Regions from separate parts of the Streptomyces sp. NPDC007901 genome, predicted to be linked through region 1. Evidence: riboswitches for the same ligand, from Rfam matches in the RefSeq annotation. Region 1 holds a riboswitch; each other region holds the start of a gene.
What was found. A riboswitch is a leader RNA that binds a small molecule or an ion and turns the genes downstream of it on or off. The one in region 1 is predicted to bind cyclic di-AMP.
Positions count from the first base shown of each region.

Region 2: it holds a riboswitch for cyclic di-AMP, as region 1 does, so the genes downstream of both, ACFZDK_RS36875 (transglycosylase family protein) here and ACFZDK_RS19900 (NlpC/P60 family protein) in region 1, are expected to answer to the same signal.
Region 3: it holds a riboswitch for cyclic di-AMP, as region 1 does, so the genes downstream of both, ACFZDK_RS01075 (transglycosylase SLT domain-containing protein) here and ACFZDK_RS19900 (NlpC/P60 family protein) in region 1, are expected to answer to the same signal.

Region 1 is NZ_JBIBKW010000005.1:542,652-547,492, reverse strand. Features, by position in the region: gene ACFZDK_RS19900 (NlpC/P60 family protein) at 1-2,007, opposite strand, end outside; cyclic di-AMP (ydaO/yuaA leader) riboswitch at 2,016-2,190, opposite strand; gene ACFZDK_RS19895 (SpoIIE family protein phosphatase) at 2,358-3,587, opposite strand; gene ACFZDK_RS19890 (DUF1996 domain-containing protein) at 3,899-4,841, shown strand, end outside.
Region 2 is NZ_JBIBKW010000014.1:102,900-107,740, reverse strand. Features, by position in the region: gene ACFZDK_RS36885 (cytochrome P450) at 1-860, shown strand, start outside; gene ACFZDK_RS36880 (transglycosylase family protein) at 1,039-2,022, shown strand; cyclic di-AMP (ydaO/yuaA leader) riboswitch at 2,220-2,420, shown strand; gene ACFZDK_RS36875 (transglycosylase family protein) at 2,425-3,099, shown strand; gene eno (phosphopyruvate hydratase) at 3,432-4,718, shown strand; gene ACFZDK_RS36865 (septum formation initiator family protein) at 4,822-4,841, shown strand, end outside.
Region 3 is NZ_JBIBKW010000001.1:208,602-213,442, forward strand. Features, by position in the region: gene ACFZDK_RS01065 (FAD-dependent oxidoreductase) at 1-498, shown strand, start outside; gene ACFZDK_RS01070 (Cof-type HAD-IIB family hydrolase) at 742-1,548, shown strand; gene ACFZDK_RS01075 (transglycosylase SLT domain-containing protein) at 1,597-2,094, opposite strand; cyclic di-AMP (ydaO/yuaA leader) riboswitch at 2,100-2,304, opposite strand; gene ACFZDK_RS01080 (polyprenyl synthetase family protein) at 3,527-4,534, shown strand; gene ACFZDK_RS01085 (CHRD domain-containing protein) at 4,732-4,841, shown strand, end outside.

The DNA.
Region 1 (4,841 bases):
CGGCCGCCCGATCTGCGCCCGCGCGAACGCCAGCGCCTTCATGGCCTTGCCCGGCTCGGCCGGCGCGACGGCCTGCTGGGGGAAGCCGACGGCACCGGCGAAGGCGCCGGTGGCGGCAAGGGGTGTCGCGGCGGCGGGGGGTGCGGTCGGCAGCGGGGTGGTGGGGAGCGGAGCCGTGGCGACCGGGGCTGCGGTGGCCATCGGCATGACGGGCGCGGTCGGTGCCGTTACATACGCCATCGTCGCCCACGGCGGGTCCGGCACCGCCGTGGGCATCGGCGCGGCGGGTGCGGCCGGTGCCGGGGCGGCGGCGTAGGCGGCGGCCGGGGGCTGCATACCGACGGCGTAGCCGCCCAGGTCGGCGCCGGGTGCCGCGAAGTAGGCTCCGGTGCCGGGGTCGGCCTGCGTCATGGCGGCCATGGCAGCGGCGGGGGCCGCCGTGGGGTACGCGGCGGCCGGGTAGCCGGGGTCGGCGGCGACCGCGTAGCCGAGGTCAGCCGCGATCGGGGGCGCGCTCGCGTAGGCCGCGGTCGCGTTCGGCGCCATGGCCTGGAAGGCCCCGGCGTCCATCGGGGCCGACATGGGCGCGGCGGGGGCCGCGGCCGGGTAGGCGCCCGAGTCCGACGGACCCGCGGCCGGGAAGGCACCCGCGTCGGGCGACGTCGGCATCGGGAACGAGCCCGTGGCGCCCGGGGTCATGATGCGGAAGGAACCGGTGTCCCTCGGTGCCGGGGCGGGGACGCCGCCCATGTCCATGGGGCCGGCGGCCGGGAAGGCACCCGTGCCGCCCGGGGTCATGACCCACGAGCCGCTGGTGTCCATCGGGGGCATGGCCTGGGGCGCGCCCGCGCCCGGGCTCATGAGACGCGAGGCGCCCATGTCCACCGGAGGCATGACCTGGGTGGCGGCGGCACTGCCCGGGCTCATCACGCGGGAGGCGCCGAGGTCCATCGAGGGCATCGCCTGGGGTATGCCCGCGCTGCCCGGGCTCATGATGCGGGAGGCGCCGGTGTCCACGGGGGGCATGACCTGGGTGGCGTCGGCGCTGCCCGGGCTCATCACGCGGGAGGCGGGGGCGTCCATCGGGGGCATCGGCTGGGGTGCACCCGCATCGCCGGGGGCCATGCCGCGGGCGCCGGCGCCCGCCGGGTTCCTGCGCTGGGGGGTGCCGGCGCCGGGGGACATGATGCGGAAGGTGCCGGTGTCCGAGGGGGACACGACCGGGATGGTGCCGGTGTCCGACGGGGTCGACGCCGGGAGCCTGCCCGGACCGGCGGGCGCGCCGGACCCGAAGGAGCCTCTGTCGGTGCGCTGGGCCGGGATGCCGACGGCGGGGGCCGCCCACTGCTGCTGCGCCGGAGCCTGGGCCTCGGGGACGCCCCACGAGGTCTGCGTCTGTGCGGCGGGGGCCGCCTCGAGCGCCGCCACCGCGCGCTGACCGGTGCGCTGGGACAGTAGCTCACGGGCCTTGGCGATCTTGAGCTGGTTCTTGGTCTTGGAGGTACCCGGCGCGGCCCGCTGCGGCGCGGCGGCGGACACGGCCTTGGGCGGGCTCGACGGGCCGGCCGGCAGCGCGGCGGCGGGTCCGGCGGTCAGCTCCAGCTTCGGGCGGGCCGGCAGCTCGCGGACGACCTCGATGTCGGTCTGCCCCGACGGTCCCGCGGTCAGCTCCAGCCGGGACGGACCCGAGCCCTCCAGCTGGCCGAGCAGGTCGGCGGCCATGGAGCTGACGGGCCGGCGCGGGCCGGGCCGGTCGGGTATGCGGTCGGAGGGCAGCGCGGCGGGGACACTCGGCCCCAGCCTCGAACGCGCGCCCTCGAACCACTCCCGGGCGATGTTGTCCAGCCCCGGGTCGTCACGGCGGGGCCGCTTGAACAGCGGGACACCGCGTGAGCGCGAGCCTCCGCTCATCGCACGGGTGGCGTTGTAGTTCCCGGTGGCGTTCTCGGCCTGGTCGTAGAGGCTGTTGATCCGCTGTCGAACCTCGTCACGGCTCTCGGACGCCATGGGGGTCGTGCTCCTTCCGTACTCCGCCTACCGGGTTAGCTGTCGGGTTCGGGCGTCGAATCCGGAAGGTATGCCCTACGGCCCTTGCCCTGTGGGCAGTTGGCCGATTCACCCCAGTGATCGGTTGGGTCCCCGGCTCCGGATCGCCCCACGAGGGCACACCGGACTCGGCGGAGGCCGCACGGCCCGACGGGATTCGCCGGGGGGAGCCGAGCGGCTTAGCCGTCAACTTAGCCAACTTGTGTCACTCGTGTGAAGGTTGACGTGCGTAATGTCCGATACGTATTTGTGATGTTCGTCGTACTGTTCGGTATGGGGCTGTGCGGGACGGCATTTCGCGCGTGCGCTGATCACAGTCGTACGACGACCAGGGCGGTGTCGTCGGTCGCGCCATCCGGTGGCAGCAGCTCCCGCAGGACGGCGTCGGCGAGATCCTCCGGGTCCAACTCGCGGTGTGCGGCGAGGGATCGGGTGAGCCGGGCGAGCCCGGTGTCGATGTCCTCGCGGCGGCGCTCGATCAGTCCGTCGGTATAGAGGACGAGGGCGGCGCCGTCCTCGAACGCGGTGACGGCCTGCGGGCGCGGCAGCGGATCGGGGCGGGCGTCGAGCGGGGGATCGGTGGCCCGGTCGAGGAGTTCCACCCGTCCGTCGGTGTGCAGCAGGGCGGGCGGCGGGTGCCCGGCGCTGCTGTAGGTGACCGTGTGACGGGCGAAGTCCACGAACGCCGTCACGGCGGTGGCCGACTCGGCGCCGTCGATCACATGCGCGTACCGCCCCAGCACGCCGAGCGCCTGTGCCGGGCCTTCCGCCACCCGGGAGACCGCGCTGAGCGCACTGCGCAACTGCCCCATGACGCAGGCCGCTTCGAGCCCGTGCCCGACCACGTCGCCGACCGAGACGCCGATGCAGTCGCCGCCGACCAGGTCGACCAGGTCGTACCAGTCGCCGCACACGTTCAGCGCCCCGGTCGCGGGCCGGTAGCGCACGGCCGCCGGGTGGTGCTCCAGTTGCCGGGGGGCGGGCAGCATCGCCTCCTGCAGGGCGACCGCCACCTCGCGCTCCCGCGCGTGTGCCTGCCGCAGCCGCTCGTTGATCTCCTGCAGTTCGCCCGCGCGCCGGTACAGCTCGGCCTCCAGGACCTGGGTCCGTCCGTCGCCGGCGGCCCGGCGCGCCCGGATCAGCTCGGTGACCTCCTCGACCAGGTGCACCAGCAGGACGACCGTCCCGTCCGGGCCGAGGACCGGCACGTTCACCGGGCTCCAGTAGCGCTCCTCCCAGTGCCCGGGCCGGTCGGGGATCTCCACGTCGTACCGCTGCAGGGCCATGGTGTCCCGCTCGCCGGTGGCCAGCACCCGCAGCAGCGAGGTCTCCAGGTTGCGCATACCGGTCGCGGTGCTGTTGTTGGGGTTGTCCGGGAACACGTCGAACAGATACCGGCCGACCATGTCCTCGCGCTTGCGCCCGGCCATGCGCAGGAACTCCTCGTTGGCGTCCGCGTACACCAACTCGGGGGTCAGCAGCGCCACCATCCCGGGCAGTGTCTGGAACACCGCGGCGTAGTCGATCTCCGCCTCGCTCATGACAGGGTCACCTCCCCGCCGTTTTCGCACCAGTTTCCCATGAAACGTAAAAATTGCGCGGCACGATCCGGAGCCCCGTCGTGTGCGTTCCGTAGTCGACCGGTCACTCCACGGGTGTGCTGCCTGTGAGGTCACCGTGAATTCTTGAGACCGTTGAACACGGTGGTGTCGCGGTCCGTATGAAGCCGGGGATTTCCATGCCCGGCCGCCCACGACCACGCAGGGGTACGACCGTGAGTACGACCTTGAGACGTAACAGGCGCAGACGACCGACCGGAGCACGACGCGCGACGTTCGCAGCGGTCGCGCTGATGCTCGGCGGGGGAGGGCTGGTCGCGGTGAACGTCTACGCGTCGGCCACCGAGGGCGGCTCGGACCAGCAGCCCTGGCAGGGCCAGGTGCTCTCCGCGCCCACGGTCTACTGCCCCGACGTCGGCAGCGAGTTGACGGCGGTGCCCGACGGGGCCCGGTCCGACGTCGACCGTGAACTCGCCGAACTGGACCAGCAGATCGCGGCCGCCTACCAGCAACTCAAGGAATCCGCTGCCGCGATCGAGCAGAACCCCGGCCTGGCCGACCAGACGATCATGAATCCGCTGAAGGAGAAGCGGTCCGAGACGCTCGGGCGGATCGCCGACGCCATCGACCGCGAGGGCGACCGCCCCCAGGGCCTCGACGACCTCGCCGCCTGCACCCTGCGCTCCTCGAACCAGGGCGGCGAGCAGTCGGCGGCACCTCAGGACAGCGCCACGCCCAGCCAGGGCAGCAGCACCGGTACCGGGACCGGCACGGGCACCGGCGGACAGGGTGGCCAGGGCGGCAACGGCCCGGTCGCCGCCGACTACGCCGACATCACCACCGTCCAGCCCAATGTGCAGACCCCGGCCGAGCAGTCCGGCGGCTCCACCGGCACCTTCGCCTCCAGCTGCGGTGTCAACGCGAACGGCCTGTTCAACTCGGACAACGTGATCGTCGCGCCCGGTGTCTCCAACGGCGCCCACCACTTCCACGACTACATCGGCAACCAGTCCAACAACGCCTTCGCCAGCGACCAGGACCTCGCCGACGCCGACACCAGCTGTGTCGACCAGGGCGACAAGTCCACGTACTACTGGCCGGTCCTGCGGCTGCAGAACGGCAAGCAGGAGCGGGACGCCGACAAGCCGGGCGGTGGCACCGAGGGCAACGCCGGACAGATCGTCACGGCGAAGGAGGTCACGCTGACCTTCGAGGGCAACCCCACCTCCAAGGTCA
Region 2 (4,841 bases), on a different contig from region 1:
CGGAGAAGGGGGAGGCGGACCTCATCCACGAGTTCGCCTTCCCGCTCCCCATCTACGCCATCTGCGACCTGCTGGGCGTCCCTCGCGAGGACCAGGACGACTTCCGGGACTGGGCGGGAATGATGATCCGACACGGGGGAGGGCCGCGGGGCGGGGTCGCGCGGTCGGTGAAGAAGATGCGGGGCTACCTGGCCGAGCTGATCCACCGGAAGCGGGAGGCGCTGCCCGCCGAGGCCGGTCCGGGCGAGGATCTGATCTCCGGGCTCATCCGGGCCTCGGACCACGGCGAGCACCTCACCGAGAACGAGGCCGCCGCCATGGCCTTCATCCTGCTGTTCGCCGGGTTCGAGACGACCGTCAACCTGATCGGGAACGGGACGTACGCCCTGCTCACCCACCCCGAGCAGCGCGCGCGGCTGCAGGACTCCCTCGCCGTCGGCGAACACGGTCTGCTGGAGACCGGCGTCGAGGAACTCCTGCGCTACGACGGACCGGTGGAGCTGGCCACCTGGCGGTTCGCCACCGAGCCGCTCGGCATCGGCGGGCAGCGCATCGCGGCCGGCGACCCGGTGCTGGTCGTCCTGGCCGCGGCGGACCGGGACCCGGAGCGGTTCGCCGAGCCGGACACCCTGGACCTCTCGCGGAGGGACAACCAGCACCTCGGATACGGCCACGGCATCCACTACTGCCTGGGCGCCCCGCTCGCCCGCCTGGAGGGCCAGGCCGCGCTCGCCACCCTCCTCACCCGGCTGCCCGATCTGCGACTCGCGGCGGATCCGGGCGAGTTGCGCTGGCGCGGCGGGCTCATCATGCGCGGACTGCGCACCCTTCCGGTGGAGTTCACCCCCGTCGCCCGGTAAGTCACCGGTAAGCCCCTTACCAGCCAAAGGTGACCAGCACTCAAGTCTGTGATCTTCACGTGATCTGCGCGGCATTAACTTGTGACAAGTGATCGTCTGCCTATACGTTCACCCATCAGTGCGGCGCCCCTGCGGGACCCGCCGCACCGGTCACCGCTGTCGCTCGAAAGGTTTCCGCATGCTCTCCGGGAACGGTCGTCACCGTCGCCCCCGTCAGGCTCCGGCTCTCCTCGTCGCGGCCGGAGTGACCGGCTCCGCCATCGCCCTCCCGCTGCTCGGCGCGGCGAGCGCCAACGCGGCCGACGGCACCACCTGGGACCACGTGGCCAACTGCGAGAGCGGCGGCTCCTGGAGCATGGACACCGGCAACGGCTACTACGGCGGCCTGCAGATGTCGCAGGACGACTGGGACGCGTACGGCGGCACGCAGTACGCCACCACGCCCGACCTGGCGAGCCGTTCGCAGCAGATCGCGGTCGCCGAGAAGATCCTCGCCGACCAGGGCACCAAGCCCTGGCGGACCTGCGCCCTGCTCGCCGGGCTCTCCTCGGACGACGCCTCGGTGAACGTCGACCCGGGCGCCGGCGGCTCGGATGATTCGTCCGGTTCATCCGACTCGTCGGACTCGTCCTCCGGACTGTCGGATTCGTCCTCCTCCTCGGGTTCCGATTCCTCCTCGGACGCCACGGACTCCGGGGAAGCCTCCGTCACTCCCTCCCCGAGCGCGAGCGCGAGCGGCGACTCCAAGACGGACACCCCCAGCGAATCCACCAAGACGGACAAGTCGGAATCATCCAAGTCCGATGCCTCGAAGGCCGACGAGAACCCCGTCGTGCCCCAGGCCGACGACTCGGACAATTCGTGGCAGACCGGCGGGTCTTGGAGTCTGGTCGACACGGGGACCGCGAGCACCGGCGGCAAGCACCGCGGTGGCTCGGCGGACGAAAGTGCGACAAACGGTCAGAAGGTCACCTCCTCCGGGCGTCACGTCTCCCGCGACAGCGGCACCTACACCGTCCGCGACGGCGACACCCTCGCCTCCATCGCCGACTCCCTTGACCTCGACGGCGGATGGCGCGCGCTCTACGCCGCGAACAAGGCGGACATCGGCGCCGACCCGAACGCCATCGCCCCCGGTCAGACCCTGAAACTCAGCAGCTAATCGGGCGAAAAGCAGCGGGAGTTGGCGCCCCGCTTCGACGCTAATGTCCGGTTTGGTGAAAGTGTGGGATGAGTCTCAGAAGCCCTGATCATCTTTGAAATTCACCTGATGCCCTGTTTACGGTCAAGGCCGCTCGTCACCACGAGCCCCGGCCGTCGCAACGCCGAGTCCTGCCAGCGGCCGTCCGGGAACAGTCGTCGCGTCAAGCGCCGTAGGCAGGAGCGGGGGACCCAAGGTAAGTGCCGGGTCCGGCAGTTGAGCCCTCAGGGGCCTCATGGCCGAAAGGCCGCCGGAACCGGCTCGGGGTGAAGCCGCGCACCGACAGGCAGGTGTGCGGCCGGGCAACTCAACCGGCCCGAACCCGACAGCTCACCTCGCAGGCGTCGGTGAGGGGATCGATCCATGCTGTTTTCCGGCAAGGGCAAGCACCGCCGTCCGTCCAAGGCCGTCCGGGCCATCGCCGTCGCCGGGGTCACCGGCGTCGCCGTCGCCGCCCCGCTGATGGCGGCCGGCAGCGCCTCCGCCGCCACCGCCTCCGAGTGGGACACCGTCGCCCAGTGCGAGTCCGGCGGCAACTGGTCCATCAACACCGGCAACGGCTACTACGGCGGCCTGCAGTTCTCCGCCTCGACCTGGGCCGCGTACGGCGGCACCGCCTACGCCGCGCAGGCCAACCAGGCCACCAAGGCGCAGCAGATCACGATCGCCGAGAAGGTCCTCGCCGCGCAGGGCAAGGGTGCCTGGCCGGTCTGCGGCACGGGCCTGTCCAGCGCCACCTACACGGGCAGCAGCGCCGGCTCCTCCAACTCGTCGAGCACCAGCACCCGCTCGACCGACACCCAGGCCGCCTCCCGCTCCGCCGAGCGTCCGGCCGCCAAGAAGACCGTCACCACCCCGACCGGCAAGAAGGTCAAGAAGGGCGACGGCGAGTACAAGGTCGTCAAGGGTGACACCCTCAGCTCGATCGCCGAGAAGCACAAGGTCAAGGGCGGCTGGCAGGAGCTGTTCAAGCTGAACAAGGGCATCGTCGACGATGCCGACTTCATCTACCCCGGCCAGCAGCTGCACCTGAAGTAAGACCTGGCTGAACCACAGCCCCCTCACAGCCGTGGTCCTCATAGTGGGGACCACGTGAGGGTCACCCCCGTCCCCCACGGGCCCCCCGCCTCGGTGCGTTTTCCCCCGTACGCACCGGGGCGGGGTTTCTCTTTGGCCCGTTCTTCTCCCGTTCTTCATCCGGCCCCCCTTTGTTCCGGGGGTGAACAATAGATACCGTCTGTCCTTGTCCACGGGACGGTCGGTCGACGGCCGACGGCCCCGGGGCGGTTAGGCTCTAGTCGCAAGGCTGAGCAAGGGCCGACAAGGCCCGCGTGCGCCCCGCACAACCAGCGTCACATCCCAAGAAGGAGATGCTCGTGCCGTCCATCGACGTCGTCGTAGCCCGGGAAATCCTGGACTCCCGAGGCAACCCCACGGTCGAGGTCGAGGTCGGCCTCGACGACGGCAGCACGGGTCGTGCCGCCGTTCCGTCCGGCGCCTCCACCGGTGCCTTCGAGGCCATCGAGCTCCGTGACGGCGACCCCAACCGCTACCTCGGCAAGGGTGTCGAGAAGGCCGTCCTCGCCGTGATCGAGCAGATCGGCCCGGAGCTCGTCGGCTACGACGCCACCGAGCAGCGCCTGATCGACCAGGCCATGTTCGACCTGGACGCCACCGACAACAAGGGCTCGCTCGGCGCCAACGCCATCCTCGGCGTCTCCCTGGCCGTCGCGCACGCCGCCTCCGAGGCGTCCGACCTCCCGCTGTTCCGCTACCTCGGTGGCCCGAACGCGCACCTGCTGCCCGTCCCGATGATGAACATCCTCAACGGCGGCTCGCACGCGGACTCCAACGTCGACATCCAGGAGTTCATGATCGCCCCGATCGGCGCGGAGTCCTTCTCCGAGGCGCTGCGCTGGGGTGCCGAGGTCTACCACACCCTCAAGAAGGTCCTGAAGTCGAAGGGTCTGGCCACCGGCCTCGGCGACGAGGGCGGCTTCGCCCCGAACCTCGGCTCCAACCGCGAGGCCCTCGACCTCATCCTGGAGGCGATCAAGCAGGCCGGGTACGTCCCCGGTGAGCAGATCGCGCTCGCGCTCGACGTCGCCGCGTCCGAGTTCTACAAGGACGGCAAGTACGAGTTCGAGGGCAAGTCCCGCTCGGCCGCCGAGATGACCGAGTACTACGAGGAGCTCGTGGCGGCCTACCCGCTCGTCTCCATCGAGGACCCGCTGTTCGAGGACGACTGGGCCGGCTGGAAGGTCCTCACCGACAAGCTCGGCGACAAGGTGCAGATCGTCGGCGACGACCTGTTCGTCACCAACCCCGAGCGACTCGCCCGCGGCATCGAGGAGGGCACCGCCAACGCCCTGCTGGTCAAGGTGAACCAGATCGGTTCGCTCACCGAGACCCTGGACGCCGTCGAGCTCGCCCAGCGCAACGGCTTCAAGTGCATGATGTCGCACCGTTCCGGTGAGACCGAGGACGTCACCATCGCCGACCTCGCCGTCGCCACCAACTGCGGCCAGATCAAGACCGGCGCCCCGGCCCGCTCCGAGCGCGTCGCCAAGTACAACCAGCTGCTGCGCATCGAGGAGATCCTCGATGACGCGGCGGTGTACGCCGGCCGCTCCGCGTTCCCGCGCTTCAAGGGCTGACCCTTACGGAGCCAAGCCTTAGCCAGTCGTACGTACGTCCCCGTACCCGGTCCCGTACCGTGTGCGGGGACGTACGCACGTATCAGGTCAGGGAGGCGGGGACATGGCCGTGAAGGACCGGGA
Region 3 (4,841 bases), on a different contig from region 1:
CGGGCCTGGTCCCTGTGGGCGCTCAGCTACTACCCGCACCCCTACCGCTACCTCCCGGCGCAGGTCCGCCACTACCTGGTCCGCCGGGTCCTCGGCCCGCTCGGCGCCTGGTGGCTGCGCGACCGCTTCGAGGGGAAGGTCCAGGTCCGCGAGGTCGCCGCGGTCACCGGCGCCGACATCTCCGACGGCGCCCCGGTCCTCACCGTCCGCACCCACGACGGCCGTACCGACCGCCTCGCCGCCGACCACGTCATCGCCGCCACCGGCTACCGCGTGGACGTCGCCGCGCTGGACTTCCTCGGCCCCGAACTGCGCACCCGCGTCGCGGTCAGCCGCGGCGCCCCGAGACTCGGCGCCGGATACGTCTCCTCGGTGCGCGGCCTGTACTTCACCGGCCTGCCCGCGGCGGCGTCGTACGGCCCGGTGATGCGGTTCGTGTGCGGCACGGAGTTCGCCTCGCCGCGCCTGGCCAAGCACCTCGCGGCAGCCCACGCCTGACCTGCGGCGGCGCCAACAGACATGTCCCGGCGTCCAGTTCGGCGCCACCGCCGTCCCCGTCGAACCGGAGTCCGAGCCGCCGGGCGTCTTTCACCACACCCGTCCCCGTCCGACCGGTGCGGTCACCTCACCACAAACGTAACGGGCCCCACTGACAACGACCCCATCACGGAGGCGGCGGCCGCCACTTGAGGCCGAAACGCACAGTGAGTCTCAGGGCCGTGCTGTCCGTATTCTCTGATCATGGTCGCACCCCTCCCGTACTCACTGATCGCCACCGACCTGGACGGCACGCTGCTGCGCGCCGACGACACCCTCTCGGACCGGTCGCTCGCCGCGCTCGCGCGGACCGGCCGGGCCGGCGCCCGGCACCTCGTGGTGACCGGCCGCCCCGCGCCGAGAGTGCGCCCGCTCCTCGACGACCTCGGCAGCACGGGACTCGCGGTCTGCGGTCAGGGCGCGCAGGTGTACGACGCCGGTGCGCAGCGTCTGCTGTGGTCGGTCACCCTGGACCGGGAGCTGGCGGAGACCGCGCTCGGCAAGATCGAGGCCGAGGTCGGCCAGGTGTACGCGGCGGTCGACCAGGACGGCGTGGACGGGCTCACGCTCATCGAACCGGGCTATCTGATGCCCCACCCCACGCTGCCGGCGCTGCGCGTGGGCCGGCGCGACGACCTGTGGTGCGCGCCCATCAGCAAGGTGCTGCTGCGCCACCACACCCTGTCCGACGACGAGCTGGCGGCGACCGCCCGCGCGGTGGTCGGGTCGCTCGCCACGGTCACCATGTCGGGGCCGGGAACCGTCGAACTCCAGCCGTGCGGGGTGACCAAGGCGACCGGGCTGGCGCTGGCCGCCGACCATCTGGGGCTGCGCCCCGAACAGGCCATCGCCTTCGGGGACATGCCCAACGACATCCCCATGTTCGACTGGGCGGCCTACGGGGTGGCGATGGCCAACGCCCACCCCGAACTCAAGGCGGTGGCCGACGAGATCACCTTGTCGAACGAGGACGACGGCATCGCCGTCGCCCTCGAAAGACTGTTCCCGTAAGGCCGTTGTGCGCCATTGAGCGACTCGGGCCGTCCCAAACGTCGGTGATCAGTAGGCGCCGTGGACGTTGTCGATCGAGCCGTACCGCGCGGCGGCGTAGTTGCAGGCGGCGGTGATGTTCGCGACCGGGTCGTAGATGTCGAACGACGTGCCGTCCACGTGGTAGGTCTTGAACGTCGGGTCGATCACCTGGAGCAGGCCCTTGGAGGGAATGCCCTTGGCCGCGTTGGAGTCCCAGAGGTTGATGGCCTGCGGGTTGCCGGAGGACTCGCGGATCACGTTGCGGTAGATGCCGTTGTAGGTGCCCGGGATGTGCTTCTCCGCCATGATCGCGAGCGACTCCCGGATCCAGCCGTCGAGGTTGTTCGGGTACCCGGCGAGGGTCGTCGAGGGCGTCGTGGCGGTGGTGGTGGAGGCGACGGCAGCCGAGGCGGTGGTCGCCCCGATGAGCGGGAGGGCGAGTACGGCGGCGCCGGTGCCGACGACGGCGAGCGTGCGGACGATGCGGTTGCGGCGGGGGCGGCGGTTCTGGGCGGCAGCAGACATGGCGAAGTTCCTCTCCGTCGCCTGCGAGGTGAGCTGTCGGGTTCGGGCCCGGGGAGTGCCCGGCCGCACCGCCCTAAGGCGAGGCGACTTCACCCCTAGCCGTTCCGGTACGACGTCCGTCGATCACATCGATCACGTCGGTCGCCCGGTCCGGCGGCTTACCTGGTTCCCCCGCTCCTGCCGTGCGAATGGACTCGTCAATGGGTCACGACGGGCGGCGGCAGGATTCGGCGTCCGCCCGGCGAGCGGGAACGTATGCGAGAGCACATGTCCGGAACAAGTGTCAGATTCACATAAAGAACTGATTGACCTTGATCTGTGACGTATGTGCTGCTTGATCCTTTGCGGTTGCCAAGCCTCAACTCGCCCGCAGGGAACGGGAAGGAAGGGTCGCCTTACGGGGTATGCGGCATTCGGACCCGCGTGACCTACTTCACGAAACCGCAATCGAGTCAAATCGGACATGAGGGATTTCCTGGAATCCGCTCCTCTCTGGGTCGGGCGGAAAGTGCACCCATTGCCATTCGCGCACAATGCCCCTTTAGGGGCGGGGAAAGTGACCCACGTCACGGGTGATTTCGCATGTAGTCCGACTTTTTATATTGCCGATTATTTCGGACTTTAAGTGCGAATGGTGATAGAAGGGTCATCGATCGCGTGCGCCTCCACCGCACGTGCCACTCCGGGCGCATGGCCGAGCGGTTGGCGCCGACGACTCCCACTGCCCCCGATCCGCCCCTGTTGCTCGCGACTGATGGCAGGAGGGGCTGCTGTCGACGGGTGCGTGATCCTGGTCACGTCATCCCGGATGGCGGGCCGGTCCCCTTCGGTGCGTGCGTGTCCGTCGTGAGGCGGAACCCCCGCCGCGTGGCCGGTCGTTGTCATGGTGAATTGTCCGCGGTGCTGGGAGGTGCCGAAGATGGCGTCGGTGTCGTCCGTGCGGGGGTGTCCGCTCGTTGCGGTCGGCGGGTGCCACGCGCGCGTGGGGGCGATGGTCCGCGGGTCCGGGAGGGCGGAGGTCCTCGCGGGTGATCTTGTGGACGCGCGAGGGTGTCCAGGCGGGCATGATGTGCCCCCGTCGGCTTCGGCCGGTGGCGGAAGGGGTACCCCCGGGCAGGTGATGTCGACCGGAGAAGGCGCGGTGGTTCCCCGGCGGGGCTCTGTCGCCGGACCCGGACCCGGCGGTGCCGGCCAGGGACACGGCCTATGCCGCGGTTCGGGACAACTGTCGGCACTTCCTGTTAAGTCAGTGGATGTCAGATCGTATCGGCTGATCAAAAACATACCGGTCGTGATCCGATAGCGCCCGGGGTGTAACGGTGGGCGCCCTCGGTGATCGAAACCTGACCGGATACGCTGACTTGAGTGATGGCAGCGACCTATCGACAAACCGTGTAATCGCCAGTGGACACCAGCAGACAGGAGACCCCTCGTGACCGTCGGGCCGTTCGGGCTGAGCGTGCGGGACCAGGCTCTGGAAGCCGATGTCCAGGCCGGATTGACGGCTGTCGAGGAGGGCTTGCTAGAGGCCACCAAAAGTGAGGTCCCCTTCATCACGGAGGCCGCGCAGCACCTCGTGCGCGCGGGCGGAAAGCGGTTCCGCCCGCTGCTGGTGATGCTCGCCGCGCAGTTCGGCGACCCGTACGCGCCGGGTGTCGTGCCGTCGGCCGTGGTCGTCGAGCTGACCCACCTGGCCACCCTGTACCACGACGACGTCATGGACGAGGCGTCCGTGCGGCGCGGTGTCGACAGCGCCAACACCCGCTGGGGCAACTCGCTCGCCGTTCTCACCGGTGACTTCCTCTTCGCGCGCGCCTCCCAGATCCTCGCCGATCTCGGTCCCGAGGCGGTGCGCGTCCAGGCCCTCGCGTTCGAGCGGCTGGTGACCGGCCAGATCCTCGAGACGGCAGGCCCGACGGACGGCCGCGACCCGGTCGACCACTACCTCGACGTGCTCAGCGGCAAGACCGGCTCGCTGGTCGCGGTCTCCTGCCGCTTCGGCGCGATGCTGTCCGGCGCCGACGAGACGGTCGTGGACGTCCTCACCCAGTACGGCGAACGGCTCGGCGTCGCCTTCCAGCTCGCCGACGACGTCCTGGACATCGCCTCCGACTCCCACGAGTCCGGCAAGACCCCGGGGACCGACCTCCGCGAGGGCGTCCCCACTCTGCCGGTGCTTCGGCTGCGGGAGCGGGCGGCACGCCTGGCGCTCGCCGAGGACGTCGCGCTGTGCGAGCTGCTGGACTCCGACCTCACGGACGACGTGCGGCTCGCGGAGGCCCTGGCGGCGCTGCGGGTGCATCCGGCGCTGGAGCAGGCGCGCCGGGACACGGTCCGGTACGCGGAGGAGGCGCGGGCCGCGCTGGCCCCGCTGCCGGAGTGCGACGCGAAGGCGGCCCTCCTGGAGCTGTGCGACGCGGTGGTGCACCGGGCCGGCTGACACCGCGGGCCGGCCTGGTGCCGGTCCGGCTGGTACCGGTCCACTGCCCGCCCGACCCGTGAGGGCCCGGACTCGGCGGATATGTCTGTGACGCACGTCACATAGCTGGACTGAGTCCAATACCAGATCGGTTCCGTACCCCTCCCCAGAAGCCGACGCAGGGGGCGTCGGCTGACACAGGGGGAGAAAACGGAATCATGGTCATCAACGCAACGCGTCGCAGGACTCTCGCCGCCGCCGCCGTCACCGTGACCGCTTTGGGTGGTGCCGCCGTCCCGGCAGCCGCCACCAGCCACCACACCACCGA